3 regions of the Variovorax sp. GW821-FHT09D05 genome follow, and region 3 is predicted to be linked to each of the others. Evidence: predicted binding sites of a transcription regulator. Region 3 holds the regulator's gene; each other region holds the start of a gene.
What was found. Region 3 encodes sigma-54, which starts transcription at its own class of promoters, with help from an activator protein. Its sites were predicted from a motif close to TGGCANGNAANCTGCTTT; they were not measured.
Positions count from the first base shown of each region.

Region 1: a site for sigma-54 is predicted at 1,689-1,706, ahead of AC07O3_RS09540 (flavin monoamine oxidase family protein). Genes of this name have one in related genera too.
Region 2: a site for sigma-54 is predicted at 2,359-2,376, ahead of AC07O3_RS28895 (nitrate- and nitrite sensing domain-containing protein). Genes of this name have one in related genera too.

Region 1 covers NZ_JBWKOZ010000003.1:336,630-341,612, forward strand. Annotated here, with positions in the region: gene AC07O3_RS09535 (c-type cytochrome) at 1-32, opposite strand, end outside; gene AC07O3_RS09540 (flavin monoamine oxidase family protein) at 58-1,653, opposite strand; gene AC07O3_RS09545 (DUF904 domain-containing protein) at 1,759-1,983, shown strand; gene AC07O3_RS09550 (cell division protein ZapA) at 1,980-2,312, shown strand; gene AC07O3_RS09555 (sulfite exporter TauE/SafE family protein) at 2,618-3,439, shown strand; gene AC07O3_RS09560 (universal stress protein) at 3,515-3,940, shown strand; gene AC07O3_RS09565 (AraC-like ligand-binding domain-containing protein) at 3,947-4,909, opposite strand.
Region 2 covers NZ_JBWKOZ010000012.1:75,347-80,329, reverse strand. Annotated here, with positions in the region: gene AC07O3_RS28910 (Hsp20/alpha crystallin family protein) at 1-368, shown strand, start outside; gene AC07O3_RS28905 (alpha/beta hydrolase-fold protein) at 556-1,290, shown strand; gene tsaD (tRNA (adenosine(37)-N6)-threonylcarbamoyltransferase complex transferase subunit TsaD) at 1,247-2,287, opposite strand; gene AC07O3_RS28895 (nitrate- and nitrite sensing domain-containing protein) at 2,407-3,669, shown strand; gene AC07O3_RS28890 (CmpA/NrtA family ABC transporter substrate-binding protein) at 4,013-4,983, shown strand, end outside.
Region 3 covers NZ_JBWKOZ010000007.1:426,056-431,038, reverse strand. Annotated here, with positions in the region: gene AC07O3_RS21245 (thiol:disulfide interchange protein DsbA/DsbL) at 1-29, shown strand, start outside; gene lptA (lipopolysaccharide transport periplasmic protein LptA) at 172-885, shown strand; gene lptB (LPS export ABC transporter ATP-binding protein) at 882-1,676, shown strand; gene rpoN (RNA polymerase factor sigma-54) at 1,694-3,295, shown strand; gene AC07O3_RS21225 (phospholipase D family protein) at 3,306-4,913, shown strand; gene AC07O3_RS21220 (LysE family translocator) at 4,921-4,983, opposite strand, start outside.

The DNA of each region.
Region 1 (4,983 bases), on a different contig from region 3:
GCGCGCTTGAAGGTCGTGATGTTGTTGTTCATGGTGGGTGTGTCCTTCACTCGGCTTTCACGCGACGGCGCGGGCATGCAGCCGCTGGATGGCGTCGAGCGACGAGAGCAGTGCGCCCTCCTGCCAGGCCGGAATGTAGGAAGCGTGCTCGCCGGCCAGCGCGATGCGGCCATCGACCTGGCACAGGTTCTTGTAGTGCTTCTGGCGCGTCTCGTCGGTCCACATGCCGTAGCAGCCGTGCGTGCCGGGTACGCGGTGCCAGCCCACGGAGATGCCGTTGTCGAATTCGCTCGCGTACTGCGGATGCAGCTGCGTGCCGAACTCGACCGCGCGGCGCACGCGCTCCTCGGGCGCCATGGCGGTGAATTCGTAGGAGTTCGGGCCGTCGAACACGTAAGCGCCCAGCACCACCGACTTGCCCTTGGCGCCATAGCGCGTCGAGGGATACGAAATGCGCGAGATCGGCAGGTCTGTGTAGCTGATGCCGCCGTAGATGTGCTCGTCTTCTTCCCAGAAGCGGCGCTTGAACTGCAGGCCCACCTTTACTGATGCACCATAAGGCACGGCGTTGATGGCCTCCTGCATTGCCGAGCCCACCTGGATGTCGATCTGGCTGAGCACCGACAGCGGAATGGTGCACAGGCACCAGTCGGCCTTGGCCTGCGTGACCGCGCCGCCCTTTGATGCATCGGTGTAGGTGACCGTCACGCCGCGGTCGTTCTGCTCGATCTTCGTGACCTTGGCGCCGTAGCGGATCAGGCTGCCCACTTCTTTCTGGAAGGCCTTGGCGATCATGTCCATGCCGCCCACGGGCTGGAAGATCGCGCTCTGGAATTCGTAGTCTTGCCCGCTGGCGATGTAACGCCAAAGATTCGATTGCAGCAGCTCGCTCATGTCGAGCGGCTTCGACGGTTTGGCCAACGGCATGAGGCCGCCGCCCGCATCGACTTCATAGCCGCGGCGGTCGCTGCTGACGGTGCCCTCGAGATAGCGGAACTGCGTGTCGAGCGCGCCCCAGCGGCGCAGGCCTTCGAGCAGTTTCTCCTTGTCTTCCTTCGTCAGCGCCGCATCGAGGTTGCCTTGCGTCGTGGCCTTGCCGAGCAGCTCGGCGACGTAGCCCTGGTAGTCGGCCTGCACATGGCGGTAGCGCTGCGGCTTGCCGCCGTAGGCCTTGCTCGAATGCACCAGCGCGTTGTAGTTGACCTGGACGAAGGGCTCCAGCGCCACGCCCAGCCGCTTGCAGTAGCCCAGCACCGCATGGTGGTGATAGGGAATGCGCCACGGCCCCGGATTGAAGTACTCGCCCTTGGCGAAGCCGCATTGCTGCACGGCGCCACCCAGCTCGGTGAAGGTGTCGCCGCCGCGCAGCGTCCAGCACCGGCCGCCCGCGCGATTGCTGAACTCGAGGACCTTGACCGAGTAGCCTGCGTTGCGCAGTTCGAGCGCGGCGGCCATGCCGGCCAGGCCTGCGCCAAGAACCAGCACCGACGCACCCTTCTTTGCGCCATCGAGCTTCGGTGGTCCGCTGTAGTTGGATTCGGCGGCAAAGCCCAGCGAGGTCATCGCCTGGTACATCGCGCCGCCCCCTGCGGTCTTGCCGATGAGCGTAAGCAGGTCGCGCCGACTGAATAAAGTGTTGTTCTTCGTGGTCATTGACAGGCTATTGGAGTTTGAAAGGCAACTAGAAGGCAGCAGAATCCATGCCACGCCCAGGCACCGCCTGGGGGCCGCTTCCTTGGGAAACTACAATCGCCAACCATGCCCGCCTCCAGCCCTATCGATCAGATCGCCGAGCGTGTTGAACGACTGCTTGTGCGTCACGAAGAGGTGCAACGCACCAATGCGCTGCTGCAGGAGCAGGTCGATGCGCTCACGCGCGAACGCGACGTCCTGAAGTCGCGGCTCGTTGCGGCACGTACGCGCCTCGATGCCCTGCTCGAACGGTTGCCGGCTGAACCACCCTCCGAAGATTCCCCCGCATGAAGCAGATTGAAGTACAGATCATGGGCCAGAGCTATCTGCTCGGCTGTCCCGATGGCGGCGAGGCGCAGCTGCGCGAAGCCGTCGAACGCGTGGACGCAGCCATGTGCAAGATCCGCGATGCCGGAAAAGTCAAGGCCCGCGACCGCATCGCGGTGCTGGCTTCGCTGAACCTGGCGTTCGACCTCGCCGCGCAGCAGGCCGCTGTTGTCGCAGCGCCCGCGGCACCAGTTGCCACTTCGGCTGCAGACAGCGTCGAAACCGACGCGAAGGCCACGCAGCTCATCCAGAAACTCGATCAGGCCCTGGCTGGCGATGGACATTTACTCTGAATAAGGCTGGCACGAAGACGGACGAGGCGTAAAATCCAATCCGTCTGCAGACTGTGTCGGGCTTAATATTTCCTTGTTCCAATGCTCTCCGGAGCCGGGCTTGGTACATCGCTCGACGGGCGTGATCATCTCGCGTCAGATGAACCCGAAGTCCTGCTGCCCTCGCCCACCTGAACCCTGGTTCAGGATGCGGGTCCGGCACATCACCTGCAGACACCTTTTCCTGCCACGGCCCCCTGCATCCACTGCTCGGGGCCGTTGCTTTTTCCAGCCTCTCACTTCTCTTGCGTGACTTTCCCGTGAATATCGCTGCCCTGCTCGACCCCCTCCTGATCGCCGAACTCGCCGCTCTCGGCCTCGGCACCGGTTTTCTCGCGGGCCTGCTGGGCATCGGCGGCGGCATGCTGATGGTGCCGTTCATCACGATCATCATGGGCCATCGCGGCGTGCCGGCCGACCTCGCGGTGAAGATGGCCATCGCCACCTCGATGGCGACGATCATCTTCACCTCGGTGTCCAGCGTGCGCGCGCACCACCGGCGCGGCGCTGTGCGCTGGGACATCGTGCGGCGGCTCGCGCCCGGCATCGTCATCGGCAGCCTTGCTGGCAGCCTGGGCGTGTTCTCGCTGCTCAAGGGTACGGCGCTGGCCATCTTCTTCGCGCTGTTCGTGGGCTTCTCGGCCACGCAGATGTTCCTCGACAAGAAGCCCGCGCCCACACGGCAGATGCCGGGCACGGGCGGCCAGCTCGCGGCAGGCGGCGCGATCGGCTTCATCTCGGGCCTAGTGGGCGCGGGCGGTGGCTTCATCAGCGTGCCGTTCATGACGTGGTGCAACGTGTCCATTCACAACGCGGTGGCCACCAGCGCGGCGCTGGGCTTCCCGATCGCGGTGGCGAACGTGCTCGGCTATGCGGTCAGCGGCCAGTCGGTGCAAGGCCTGCCGGCTGGCTCCTTCGGCTACATCTGGCTGCCCGCGCTGGCCGTGATCGCGCTGTGCAGCGTGTTCACCGCACCGCTGGGCGCGAAGGCGGCGCACAGCCTGCCGGTGAAGAAGCTCAAGCGCGTGTTCGCGAGCATCCTTTACCTGCTCGCGGCCTACATGCTCTGGAAGGGCCTGCACGGCTGATCTGGCCGGGCAAAGCCCTTCGGGCCTGAGGTACGCCCCGTTGCGGTGCGCGAAGCCGCGCCGTATAAGGGTTTCATGAAAATCCTCATTGCCGTCGATGGCAGCGCCTACACCCGCAAAGCGCTCGACTACCTGCTTGCCAATCGCGCCATGTTCGTGGACGGGCATCAGCTGGTGGTGGTGCACGTGTGCACCGGCATCTCGGGCCATGTCGCGCGCCACCTGAGCAAAGAATTGGTGGCGGATTACTACGCCGAGGAAAACGCCAAGGTGCTCGACCCGGTGAAGGCGCTGTTCGCCGAGAGCGGCGTGAGCAACTACACGATCGACTCGCGCCACGGCCATGTGGCCGAGGAAATCCTCAAGTCGGCCGCGGCGGCACAAGCCGGGCTGATCGTGCTCGGCACCCATGGCCACGGCATCTTCGGCCGCGCGCTGATGGGCTCGGTTGCCACCAAGGTGGTCGCCGAAACCAACACGACGGTGATGCTGGTCCAGTAGCCCTTCTTACTGCATGCGCTGCTGCCGCCATTCGCGCGGCGAGCAGCCGAAGCGCTCGCGGAACGCGCGGCTGAAATGCGCCGCGTCGTTGAAGCCGCGGCCATAGGCAATCTCGGCCACCGGCCGGCCCGCGAGGCGCGGCTCCAGCAGGTCACGGCTGCACGCCTCCAGCCTGCGCTCCCAGATGTACTGCGACGGCGTCAGCGGCTCGCTCCTGAACACGCGGTGGATGTGGCTCACCGACACGCCCAGCCCCGCCGCCAGCGTGCCCACCGACAGCGAGGGATCGGCCAGCTGCTCGTCGATGAGCCGCTTCACGCGCGCCAGGTGATACGCCGTGAGATTGCTGAGCGACGGCGCACTCGCAGCGGGCAGCGTCTGCAGCCCCGCCACCAGGATGTTCTGAACGCCGTTGGCCACCGCAAGCGCCGACGCGGGCTGCAGCGTATCGATGTCTTCGCGCAGCGTGTGGATCATGCCCAGCAGCAGGTGCCCCGCGCCCGCACGGCCTGACACCATGGTGGCCGTCAGCGCCTCGGTGTCGCGCAGTTCGCTGCGCAGGCGTTCGCCGGGCAGCTTCAGCACGATCTGCTCGAAGGACTCGTCGAACAGCAGCTGATAAGGCCGCGTGCTGTCGTACAGCGCGAAGTCGCCGGCCGACAGCACGGCGTCGCGGCCGTCCTGCCGCACCACGCCACGGCCGCGCGCCTGGATGCTCACGAGAAAGTAGTCGTCGCTGGAGTGCGAGATGTGCCCCGGCGTGCGCATCACCTTCTGCGGGCTCGAGGTGACGACCGACACGTCGAGCCCGGGCAGCGCGTGCTGGCGGATGCTGCCTTCGAAATCGCAGGTATCGCCTTCGCGCACCGGATCGCAGCCCAGTTGCACGTAGACGTTGCAGATCATGTCGGTCCAGTAGGCAAGCCGCTGGTCCCGCGGGACGGCGTCGGTGCTGAGCAACTGGGTCATCGGGGGGGCCTCGGAAAGCCTTGGCAACAAGGGCATGCAACGCTGGAACAAGAACGCCGCCAATCCGGGTCAAG
Region 2 (4,983 bases), on a different contig from region 3:
TTTTCGCCCCCACCCTTCGCACCGCCCGCTTCGCTCCCCGCGCCTATGACCGCTCGTTCGAACGCTTCGTGAACGATGCCTTCGCCGGTGCCCGCCGCTCGCCGCTGGTCGAGCAGGACGACAAGAGCTGGACCCTCTCGCTCGACGTGCCGGGTTTCACGCGCGAAGACCTCGCGATCAGCATCGAAGGCGCCGTGCTGCGCATCGACAGCAAGGCCGAAGCCAAGCGCCAGTTCAAGGCCGCCTACGAGCTGCCGCAGGACATCGACGTGGCCACCAGCGAAGCAAAGCTCGAGAACGGCGTGCTCACGCTGAAGCTCGGCAAACTGGTCCCCGTGAGCCAGGCCACTCAGTTACAAATCAACTAATTTGGCCTATGCCCACAAGAGGAAAATGTTAGTTAAGGCCTCGTTTTGACTTTAAACGAGCACCTTATTCACAATAGCGCTAGATAACGTCACATGATGTGACGTTTTCTTAGAACTTTCTTCTTCGTGGGCGTCTCGTAAACGCACCGAACTCGCTACGGTGCGGTTCGGGTGCCCCAAAGGCACCATGAAAACGCACCTTCAATCCGCCAACCCCAACGAACAATCCGACACGCTCCTGGTGTTCCTGCCCGGGGCGTACCTGAAGCCCGACGAGTTCGAGCGCGAAGGGTTCATCGCAGCTGTGCGCGAACGCCATCTGGCGGCCGACTCCCTGTTGGTGGACGCGGATGTTTCCTACTACTACGAACAGACGCTGAGCGATCGCCTCCACACCGAGGTCATCGAGCCGCAGCGCGCCAAGGGCTACAAGTCGATCTGGCTCGTGGGCATTTCCATCGGCGGCTTCGGTGCGCTCATTCACGAACTGGCGCGGCCGGGGTCGGTGGACGGCATCGTGGCGCTCGCGCCCTACCTGGGACGCCGGGTGCTCGGCGCGGAGATCAAGAAGGCCGGCGGCCTGCGCACCTGGCAGGCGCCTACCGGGCCGCAGCCCGACGAAGAGCCCGACCGCAAGCTCTGGCCCTTCTTCCAGCAGTACCTGGAAGCCCAGCCGTCGCAGAACCTGCCGCCGCTGTACCTGGGCTTCGGGCTCGACGACCGCTTTGCCAGCAACCACAAGCTGCTGGCCGACGCCCTGCCGCCGGGGCGCGTCTTCACGACCGAGGGTGGCCACGACTGGCCGCAGTGGCGCCAGCTGTGGCGCAATGTGCTCGACGTGCTGCCGCTGCCGGCAATCGGCCGATCAAAGCAACTGCTTACGCAGTCTCCGGTAGCGAAGCCATGGGCCATCGCGGCCTGACGTCGAAGGCATAGCGCTCGCTCGCCTGCGACAGCCCTGACTGCAGCCGCATTGCCGCAGCCATGGCGATCATCGCGCCGTTGTCGGTGCACAGGTGCAGCTCCGGGTAGTGCACGCGCACCTTGCGCTTCGCGCACGCAGCGTTCAGCTGTTCGCGCAGATTCCTGTTGGCTCCCACTCCTCCCGCCACCACCAGGCGCTTGAGCCCGGTCTGGTCGAGCGCGGCAAGCGACTTCTTCAGCAGCACCTCGACGATGGCCGCCTGCGTGGACGCTGCCAAGTCGGCCTTGTTCGCTTCGAGCTGGTCGCCGAGTTTCTTGGCCTGCGTGAGCACGGCCGTCTTCAGGCCGGCAAAGGAAAAATCGAGATCGCCGCTGTGCAGCAGCGGCCGCGGCAGCTTGAAGGCCGTGGCACTGCCGCCTTCGGCCAGCTTCGCGAGCCACGGCCCGCCGGGGTACGGCAGGCCCATGAGCTTGGCGCTCTTGTCGAAGGCCTCGCCGGCTGCGTCGTCGATGGTCTCGCCGAGCAGCTCGTAGCGGCCCACGCCGTCCACCCGCATCAGCTGGGTGTGGCCGCCCGACACGAGCAGCGCGACGAACGGAAACTCCGGCGGATCGGCGCTCAGGAACGGCGAAAGCAGATGCCCTTCGAGGTGATGCACGCCCAGCACCGGCTTGCCCAGCGCCACGCCCAGCGCACAGGCCACGCCGGCGCCCACCAGCAGCGCGCCCGCCAGGCCCGGCCCGCGCGTGTAGGCCACCACGTCGATCTCGCCCAGCGTGCGGCCGGCTTCGGCCATGACGGCTTCGGTCAGCGGCAGCACGCGGCGTATGTGATCGCGGCTGGCCAGTTCAGGCACCACGCCGCCGTAAGCCTGGTGCATGGCGATCTGGCTGTGCAGCGCGTGCGAAAGCAGCAGCGGCAGCGCGTCGCCGTGCGACTCGACCAGCGCCACGCCGGTTTCATCGCAGGATGATTCGATTCCCAACAAGAGCATGCCGCCGAGTGTAGGCGGCGCCCTCCCCCGGCACCCGCGAAGGGGCAAACGGAGGCGCTCTCCACTCCCCGAGGCACGGATGTTGCGTTGACCATGCCAGAGCCCCGCGCCCTCCCACCATGAAATCCGGACTGAGTTTTCTGATCGCTGCCCGTCGCTGCGAAATCGACGAGCTGGATCAGCTCGCCCGCACCAGCGAACTGGTGAGCCTGATCGGCCGCCTCGTCCACGCGCTGCAGCGCGAGCGGGGCATGTCGAACATGTTCCTCACCTCTCGCGGCGCCCGCTTCGCCGACCAGCGCGGCCCGCAGATCGCCGAATGCATCGCGCTGGAGCAAGAGGTGCGCGCCGGCTTCGACCAGCTCGAGGCCGACAACCACCGCGGCGCGGGCGCCGGCAACAGCGCGCGCCTGTTCAGCCGCATCGCATGGGTGCTCCCCGGGCTGGACGCCCTGCCCGGCCTGCGCCGCCGCATCGATGCGCTCGAACTGAAGCCGGCGCAGTCCACCGCCGCGTTCGCCAAGCTCGTCGCCGGCCTGCTGTCGGTGGTGTTCGAGGCGGCCGACGGCGCCACCGACCCCGAGATCTCGCGCCTGCTGGTCGCGATGTTCAACTTCATGCAGGGCAAGGAATTCGCCGGCCAGGAGCGCGCCTTCGGCTCCGCCGCGCTGGCGCTGGGCCGCAGCGACGAGGCGCAGCGCCTGCAGTGGCTGCACCTGATCGAATCGCAGGAGCGCTGCTTCCAGGTGTTCACCGATTTCTCCGGTGAGGCGGTGCTCGCGCTGTGGCGCAACAGCCAGCCCGATGCCGAAGTGGCCGAGCTCGAACGCATCCGCCGGCGCGGCGCCGCCTCCACGCCGGCTGACGTGCCGCTCAGCCAGGCCTGGTTCGACTGCTGCACCCGCCGCATCGACGCCATGAAGATCGTCGAAGACCGCCTGGCCGCCGACCTGCGCGCGCTGTGCGAGCGAAAGACCGTGCAGGCGCGCAGCGAGCTGCAGGAATACCGGCAGTTGCTCGACACGCTGGCCCCGCAAGCCGGCGCCCTGTTCTTCGACGACGCCGATGCGCAGTCGGCCGCTCCCGCCCAGTTCGGCCGCCATCTCGAACGCTCGGTGCTCGACATGGTCCAGGAACAGTCGCACCGCCTGCAGGCCATGAGCGACGAACTCGAAACCGTGCGCGCCTCACTCAACGAACGCAAGATCGTCGAACGCGCCAAGGGCCTGCTGATGGCGCACCGCCGGCTCAGCGAAGAAGACGCGCACAAGATGCTGCGCCAGACCGCCATGAACCAGAAACGGCGGCTGGTCGACGTGGCCGAGTCGATGCTGGCAATGGCCGACTACCTGCCCATGCTCGACCGCGCGCCGCCGCGCTGAAGCGGTCCGGACCGTTCAACTTGGTGCAGTGCACAACAACCGTGCCATCCGGCGCTTCCCGGCCTGATCGGGCCCTCTCCCATGCTGTGCGGCCGCACCCCGCTACTTTCTTGATAGCAGCTCATGGCACCTGAAGGCTGGCACACCGCTTGCAAGCAATAAGTTCGTAGGCCCCTCAATGGGTCTTCAGGCAGGCGGCACCCAACGGCGGGTGTCTCCCACCGAACCGGACAAAGGCGTCCCCATCCCGCAAGGGCTCGTTTTCGAGCAGCCCCTGCGCGGTGCGGACGCCTTTTCGTTTTTGTCTTTCTTGTTTGTTTGTCTTCAACCGGAGCCCCGCCCCATGACCGACCTGCTCAAAACCCGCCTCAGCCGACGCCGCGTATTGCAAGCCGCTGCCATCGGCGCCGTCGGCATCGACCCGGCGCTGCGCGCCGCCGTCTGGGCCCAGGGCTCGGACAAGCCCGAGAAGGAAGAAGTGAAGATCGGCTTCATCCCGCTGACCGACTGCGCCAGCGTGGTGATGGCCTCGGTGCTCGGCATCGACAAGAAGTACGGCGTGAAGATCGTCCCCAGCAAGGAAGCCAGCTGGGCCGGCGTGCGCGACAAGCTGGTCAACGGCGAGCTCGACATGGCGCACGTGCTCTACGGCCTCGTCTACGGCGTGCACCTCGGCGTGAGCGGCCCCAAGAAGGACATGGCCGTGCTCATGACGCTCAACAACAACGGCCAGGCCATCACGCTGTCGAAGAAGCTCTCGGACAAGGGCGCGGTCGATGCGGCCTCGCTCGCCAAACTCATCGCCAGCGAGAAGCGCGAATACACCTTCGCGCAGACCTTCCCCACCGGCACGCACGCCATGTGGCTCTACTACTGGCTCGCCTCCGCCGGCATCGACCCGTTCAAGGACGTGAAGAACATCACCGTGCCGCCCCCGCAGATGGTGGCCAACATGCGCGTGGGCAACATGGACGGCTACTGCGTGGGCGAACCCTGGGGCCAGCGCGCGATCATGGACGGCATCGGCATCACGGCCATCACCACGCAGGACATCTGGAAGGACCACCCCGAGAAGGTGCTCGGCACCACGGCCGAGTTCACCAAGAAATACCCGAACACCGCGCGCGCCGTGACCGCCGCCATCCTCGAGGCCGGCAAGTGGATCGACACCGGCCTGCAGAACAAGAACAAGATGGCCGAGACCATCGCCGACAAGAGCTACGTCAACACCAGCGTGGACGCCATCAACCAGCGCATCCTGGGCCGCTACACCAACGGCCTGGGCAAGAGCTGGGACGACCCCAACCACATGAA
Region 3 (4,983 bases):
ATCTGATCGGCGAAGCGAAGAAGGGCTGACCCCCCAGGATCGCGGTCCGGCGGAGCCGGTTCCGCGGTGTTCCAGGAAGAAAGTCAAGCCCGCATCGGCGGGCTTTTTCATCTGTGCGTGCGGGGCTGACGCAATCAGCCGCATACAATGCCGAGCAAGTTTCGTGCCTCTATGACATTGCACTCTCACCCCACCACTCCCTTCCTTCGTCGCATCGGCCGCCTGGCCGCCGGCGCGCTGTTGCTGGCCGGCCTTGCCTCGGGCGCACTGGCCGAAACCGCCGACCGCACCAAGCCGATGAACATCGAGTCGGACTCGATGCGCTACGACGACCTGAAGCAGACCAGCGTGTTCACCGGTAACGTGCTCGTTACGAAGGGCACGATCATCATCCGCGGCGCACGCATGGATGTACGCCAGGACCCCGAGGGCTACCAGTACGGCGTGGTCACGGCGGCACCGGGCAAGCGGGCCTACTACAAGCAGAAACGCAATGCGCCCGACGAGTGGATCGAGGGCGAGTCGGAAGTCATCGAGTACGACAGCCGCGCCGACAACGTCAAGTTCATCCGCAACGCCACCATGCGCCGCCTGCTCGGCGCTACGCCGAACGACGAGAGCCAGGGCGCGCTGATCGTCTACGACCAGAGCAACGACACCTACACGGTCAACGGTTCCACCGTGCCGCCGAACACCGCCGTCAACGCGTCCACCCCGGGCGGGCGCGTCAAGACCATCCTGACCCCCAAGGCCGCCACCGCACCGGCAGCCGGTGCCTCGGCTCCGGCCGGCGCGAAGGCGGCGCCGCCGGCGCCCACGCCCGCACCCGGCAAGGGCCTGCGCCAGAGCACCACGCTCAGTGACCAGGGAGAAACCCGCAAGTGATCGAAACCGCAGGAACGCAGGACGCCAACGGCGCACCGGGCAGCCGCCTGATCGCGCGCGGCCTGAAGAAGAGCTACGGCAGCCGCACGGTCGTGAAAGACGTCTCGCTCGACGTGCAGAAGGGCGAAGTCGTCGGGTTGCTCGGGCCGAACGGCGCGGGCAAGACCACCTCGTTCTACATGATCGTGGGCCTGGTGCGCGCCGACGCGGGCGACATCAGCATCGACGGCGAGCCCATCGCCCACATGCCGATCCACCGCCGCGCCCGCATGGGCCTGAGCTACCTGCCGCAGGAAGCCTCGATCTTCCGCAAGCTCACGGTCGAGGAAAACGTGCGCGCCGTGCTCGAGCTCCAGAGCGAGCCCGACGAGAACGGCAAGATGGCGCCGCTGTCGAAGCAGCACATGGACGAGCGCCTGGCCGAGCTGCTGGCCGACCTGCGCGTCGACCACCTGCGCGATTCGCCCGCGCTCGCGCTGTCGGGCGGCGAGCGCCGCCGCGTCGAAATTGCGCGTGCGCTGGCTACGCAGCCGCGCTTCATCCTGCTGGACGAGCCCTTCGCCGGCATCGACCCGATCGCGGTGATCGAGATCCAGCGGATCATCAGTTTCCTGAAGGAGCGCGGCATCGGCGTGCTCATCACCGACCACAACGTGCGTGAAACGCTGGGCATCTGCGATCACGCTTTCATCATCAGCGACGGGCATGTGCTGGCACAAGGCACACCCTCGGAGATCGTCGACAACGCCGAAGTACGCAGGGTGTACTTGGGCGAACACTTCCGCATGTAAGGGCGGGAGCGGTTCCCATGAAGCAAGGGCTATCCCTTCGCGTCTCGCAGCATCTGGCGTTGACGCCACAGCTGCAGCAGTCGATCAGGCTGCTTCAACTCTCCACGCTCGAACTGAGCCAGGAGGTGGAGCAGATGCTCGACGAGAACCCGTTCCTCGAGCGCACGGCTGAAGAAGCGGCGCGCGAGGAATTCGGGCTCGACACGGCCGATGCCCCGGTGCCGCGCGACGACGGCGGCGATAGCGGCGACGGCGAAAGCGACTTCGCTTCGCCCGCCGCCAGCGCGTCCACTGCTTCCACCGAAACCAGCACCACCACCACGGCCGACACCGACGGCCCCGCTGCCGAGATCACCGAGCGCGAGCCCGACTGGGAAGGCGACGGCACCGTCGACATGGCGCCCGACGACAGCGAATGGGGCAGCGATGCGCCCGCGCGCCAGAACAACCTCGGCGACGACGAACGTGCCGACGCCACCGAACTCGCGCGCAGCCAGGAGTCGCTGCAGTCCTTCCTGCATCGCCAGGCGCTGAGCCTGCGCCTGAACGAGAACGACAGCGCCGCGCTGCGCTTTCTCATCGAATCGCTCAACGACGACGGCTACCTAGAAGACTCGCTGCCCGCACTGGCCTCGGGCCTGGCCGGCGACGACAACGACCAGTTCGACGACCTCGTGCATCACTTTCAGGTGGCGCTCGGCCTGCTGCAAAGCCTGGAACCCGCCGGCGTCGGCGCGCGCGACCTCGGCGAATGCCTGGGCATCCAGCTGCGCGCCCTGGCCCGCGAGGACGAGACCGACGAGGAAGAACTGGTCCGCAAGACCGCCATTGCCATCTGCAAGCAGCCAATGGAGCTGCTCGCGCGCCGCGACTTCAAGCGCCTGGCCACGCTCACCCGCAGCAACGAGGAGCTGGTGCGCTCGGCGTTGCAGATCATCGCGCGGCTCGAGCCGAAGCCGGGCCGGCGCTTCGTCGACGTCGAGCGCAACATCGTCATTCCCGACGTGATCGTCACCAAGACGGGCCGCGGCACCAATGTGAAGTTCCGCGTCATGCTGAACCCCGAGGTGATGCCGCGCCTGCGCGTGCACGACATCTATGCCGGCGCACTCAAGTCGCACAAGGGCGAAGGCAGCCAGGCGCTGTCGCAGCGGCTGCAGGAGGCGCGCTGGTTCATCAAGAACATCCAGCAGCGCTTCGACACCATCCTGCGCGTGAGCAACGCTATCGTCGAGCGGCAGAAGAGCTACTTCGTGCACGGCGAACTCGCGATGCGTCCACTGGTGCTGCGCGAGATTGCCGACGAGCTGGGCCTGCACGAATCGACCATCTCGCGCGTGACCACCGCCAAGTACATGGCCACGCCCTTCGGCACGGTCGAGCTCAAGTACTTCTTCGGCTCGGCGCTGGGCACCGAGACCGGCGGCAATGCGTCGAGCACCGCGGTGCGCGCGCTGATCAAGCAGTTCGTCAGCTCCGAGAGCATCAAGAAGCCGCTGTCGGACAGCCAGATTTCAGAGATGCTGAAAGAGCAGGGCATCGAGTGCGCGCGCCGCACCGTGGCCAAGTACCGCGAGGCGCTGCGCATCGCGCCCGCCAACCTTCGCAAGGCCCTGTAGAAAGCCACCGATGACCCGTCGCCTGCCGTCGCTTTCGCGTTGTGGGCATTGGGTTTTCGTCATGGCGGCGGTCTTGCTGTTCGCAGGCTGCGCCACATTGCCCGACGAGGCGCCGCGCCCGCCCACCAAGGCCATGGCCGTGTCAGCCGACACCGCGCTCGGCAAGATCGCGCTGGCCTCGCAGCCCGACCCCGACCTGAGCGGCTTTCGCCTCATGCCCGGCGGCGACTTCGCCTTCGACACCCGTATCCAGCTGGCCCGTCGCGCGCAGCGCACGCTCGACGTGCAGTACTACCAGATCGAGAACGACGAGACCGGCCGCTACCTGATGCGCACCCTGCGCGACGCCGCCCAGCGCGGCGTGCGCGTGCGGCTGCTGATGGACGACCTCTACACCTCCGGCGAAGACGAGCTGCTGCTCGGCCTGGCCGCCACGCCCAACGTGGAGCTGCGCCTGTTCAACCCGTTCCCGGCCGGGCGCGGCAGCCTGCTGAAGCGCTTCAGCGCGTCGCTCTTCGACTTCAGCCGCGTGAACCGCCGCATGCACAACAAGCTGTTCATTGCCGACGGCGCGATGGCGGTGGCGGGCGGGCGCAACATCGGCAACCAGTATTTCAGGCGCACGGCGGGCGAGAACTTTCTAGACCTCGACACCTTCGTCACCGGCGCGCTGATCCCGCGGCTGGGCAGCCTGTTCGACCAGTACTGGAACAGCATCTACGTGCGGCCGATCCAGTCGGTGGTGGCCAGCGACCTGTCGCGCGAGGAGCTGCAGAAGCGCTTCGATGTCGCCACCGGCCCCGACACCACGCCACCGCCGCCGCCGCCCGCGCCCAACGACCTGCTTGGCTACAGCCCGATGGCGGAAGACCTGAACGCCGGCAAGCTCGGACTGATCTGGGCCACCGCAGAGGCCTACGCCGATTCGCCCGAGCGCGTGATCGGCAAGACCGCCTCATACGGCGGCGTGCCGCTGCTGGACGTCGACAGCGTGCGCTACAACGTGGTCGAGCAGATGCGCCGTGCGCGCTCCGAGGTGACCATCGTCTCGCCCTACCTCATTCCGGGCGCCTCGGGGCTGGAGGTGATGCGCGAGATCCGCGGCCGCAACGTGAAGATCAGCGTCGTCACCAATTCGCTGGCCGCCACCGACGAGCCGCTGGTGCACACCGCCTACCGCCGCTACCGGCCCGACATGCTCAAGCTCGGCGCCGACCTCTACGAACTGAGCTCCACGCGCACCCGGCGCAGCGTGCGGCTCGGCCTGTTCGGCACCTCGGTAGGCAGGCTGCACGCCAAGTCGGCGGTGATCGACCGGCGCATTCTTTTCGTCGGCTCGATGAATTTCGATCCGCGCTCGGAGACGCACAACACCGAGATCGGCCTCTTCATCCGCAGCCCCGAGATGGCGCAGCAGGCGCTCAAGCTCATCGACGTGCTCAAGCAGCAGGGCGCCTACCGGCTGCGCTTTGCCGAGGGCAGCAACGAGTCGCGCATCGAATGGGTCAGCGACGACGCCGGCAAGCTCACTGTGCTGAGCGAGGAGCCCGACTCCGGCTTCTGGGACCGGACCATGCTCGAACTGCTGGCGCCGCTGACGCCGGAGAGCCTGTTGTAGCGTCGGCTCAGTTGCCGCGCACGGCCGACCAGATCAGCCGCAGGCCCAGCAGCCCCATCACGCCGCCGGC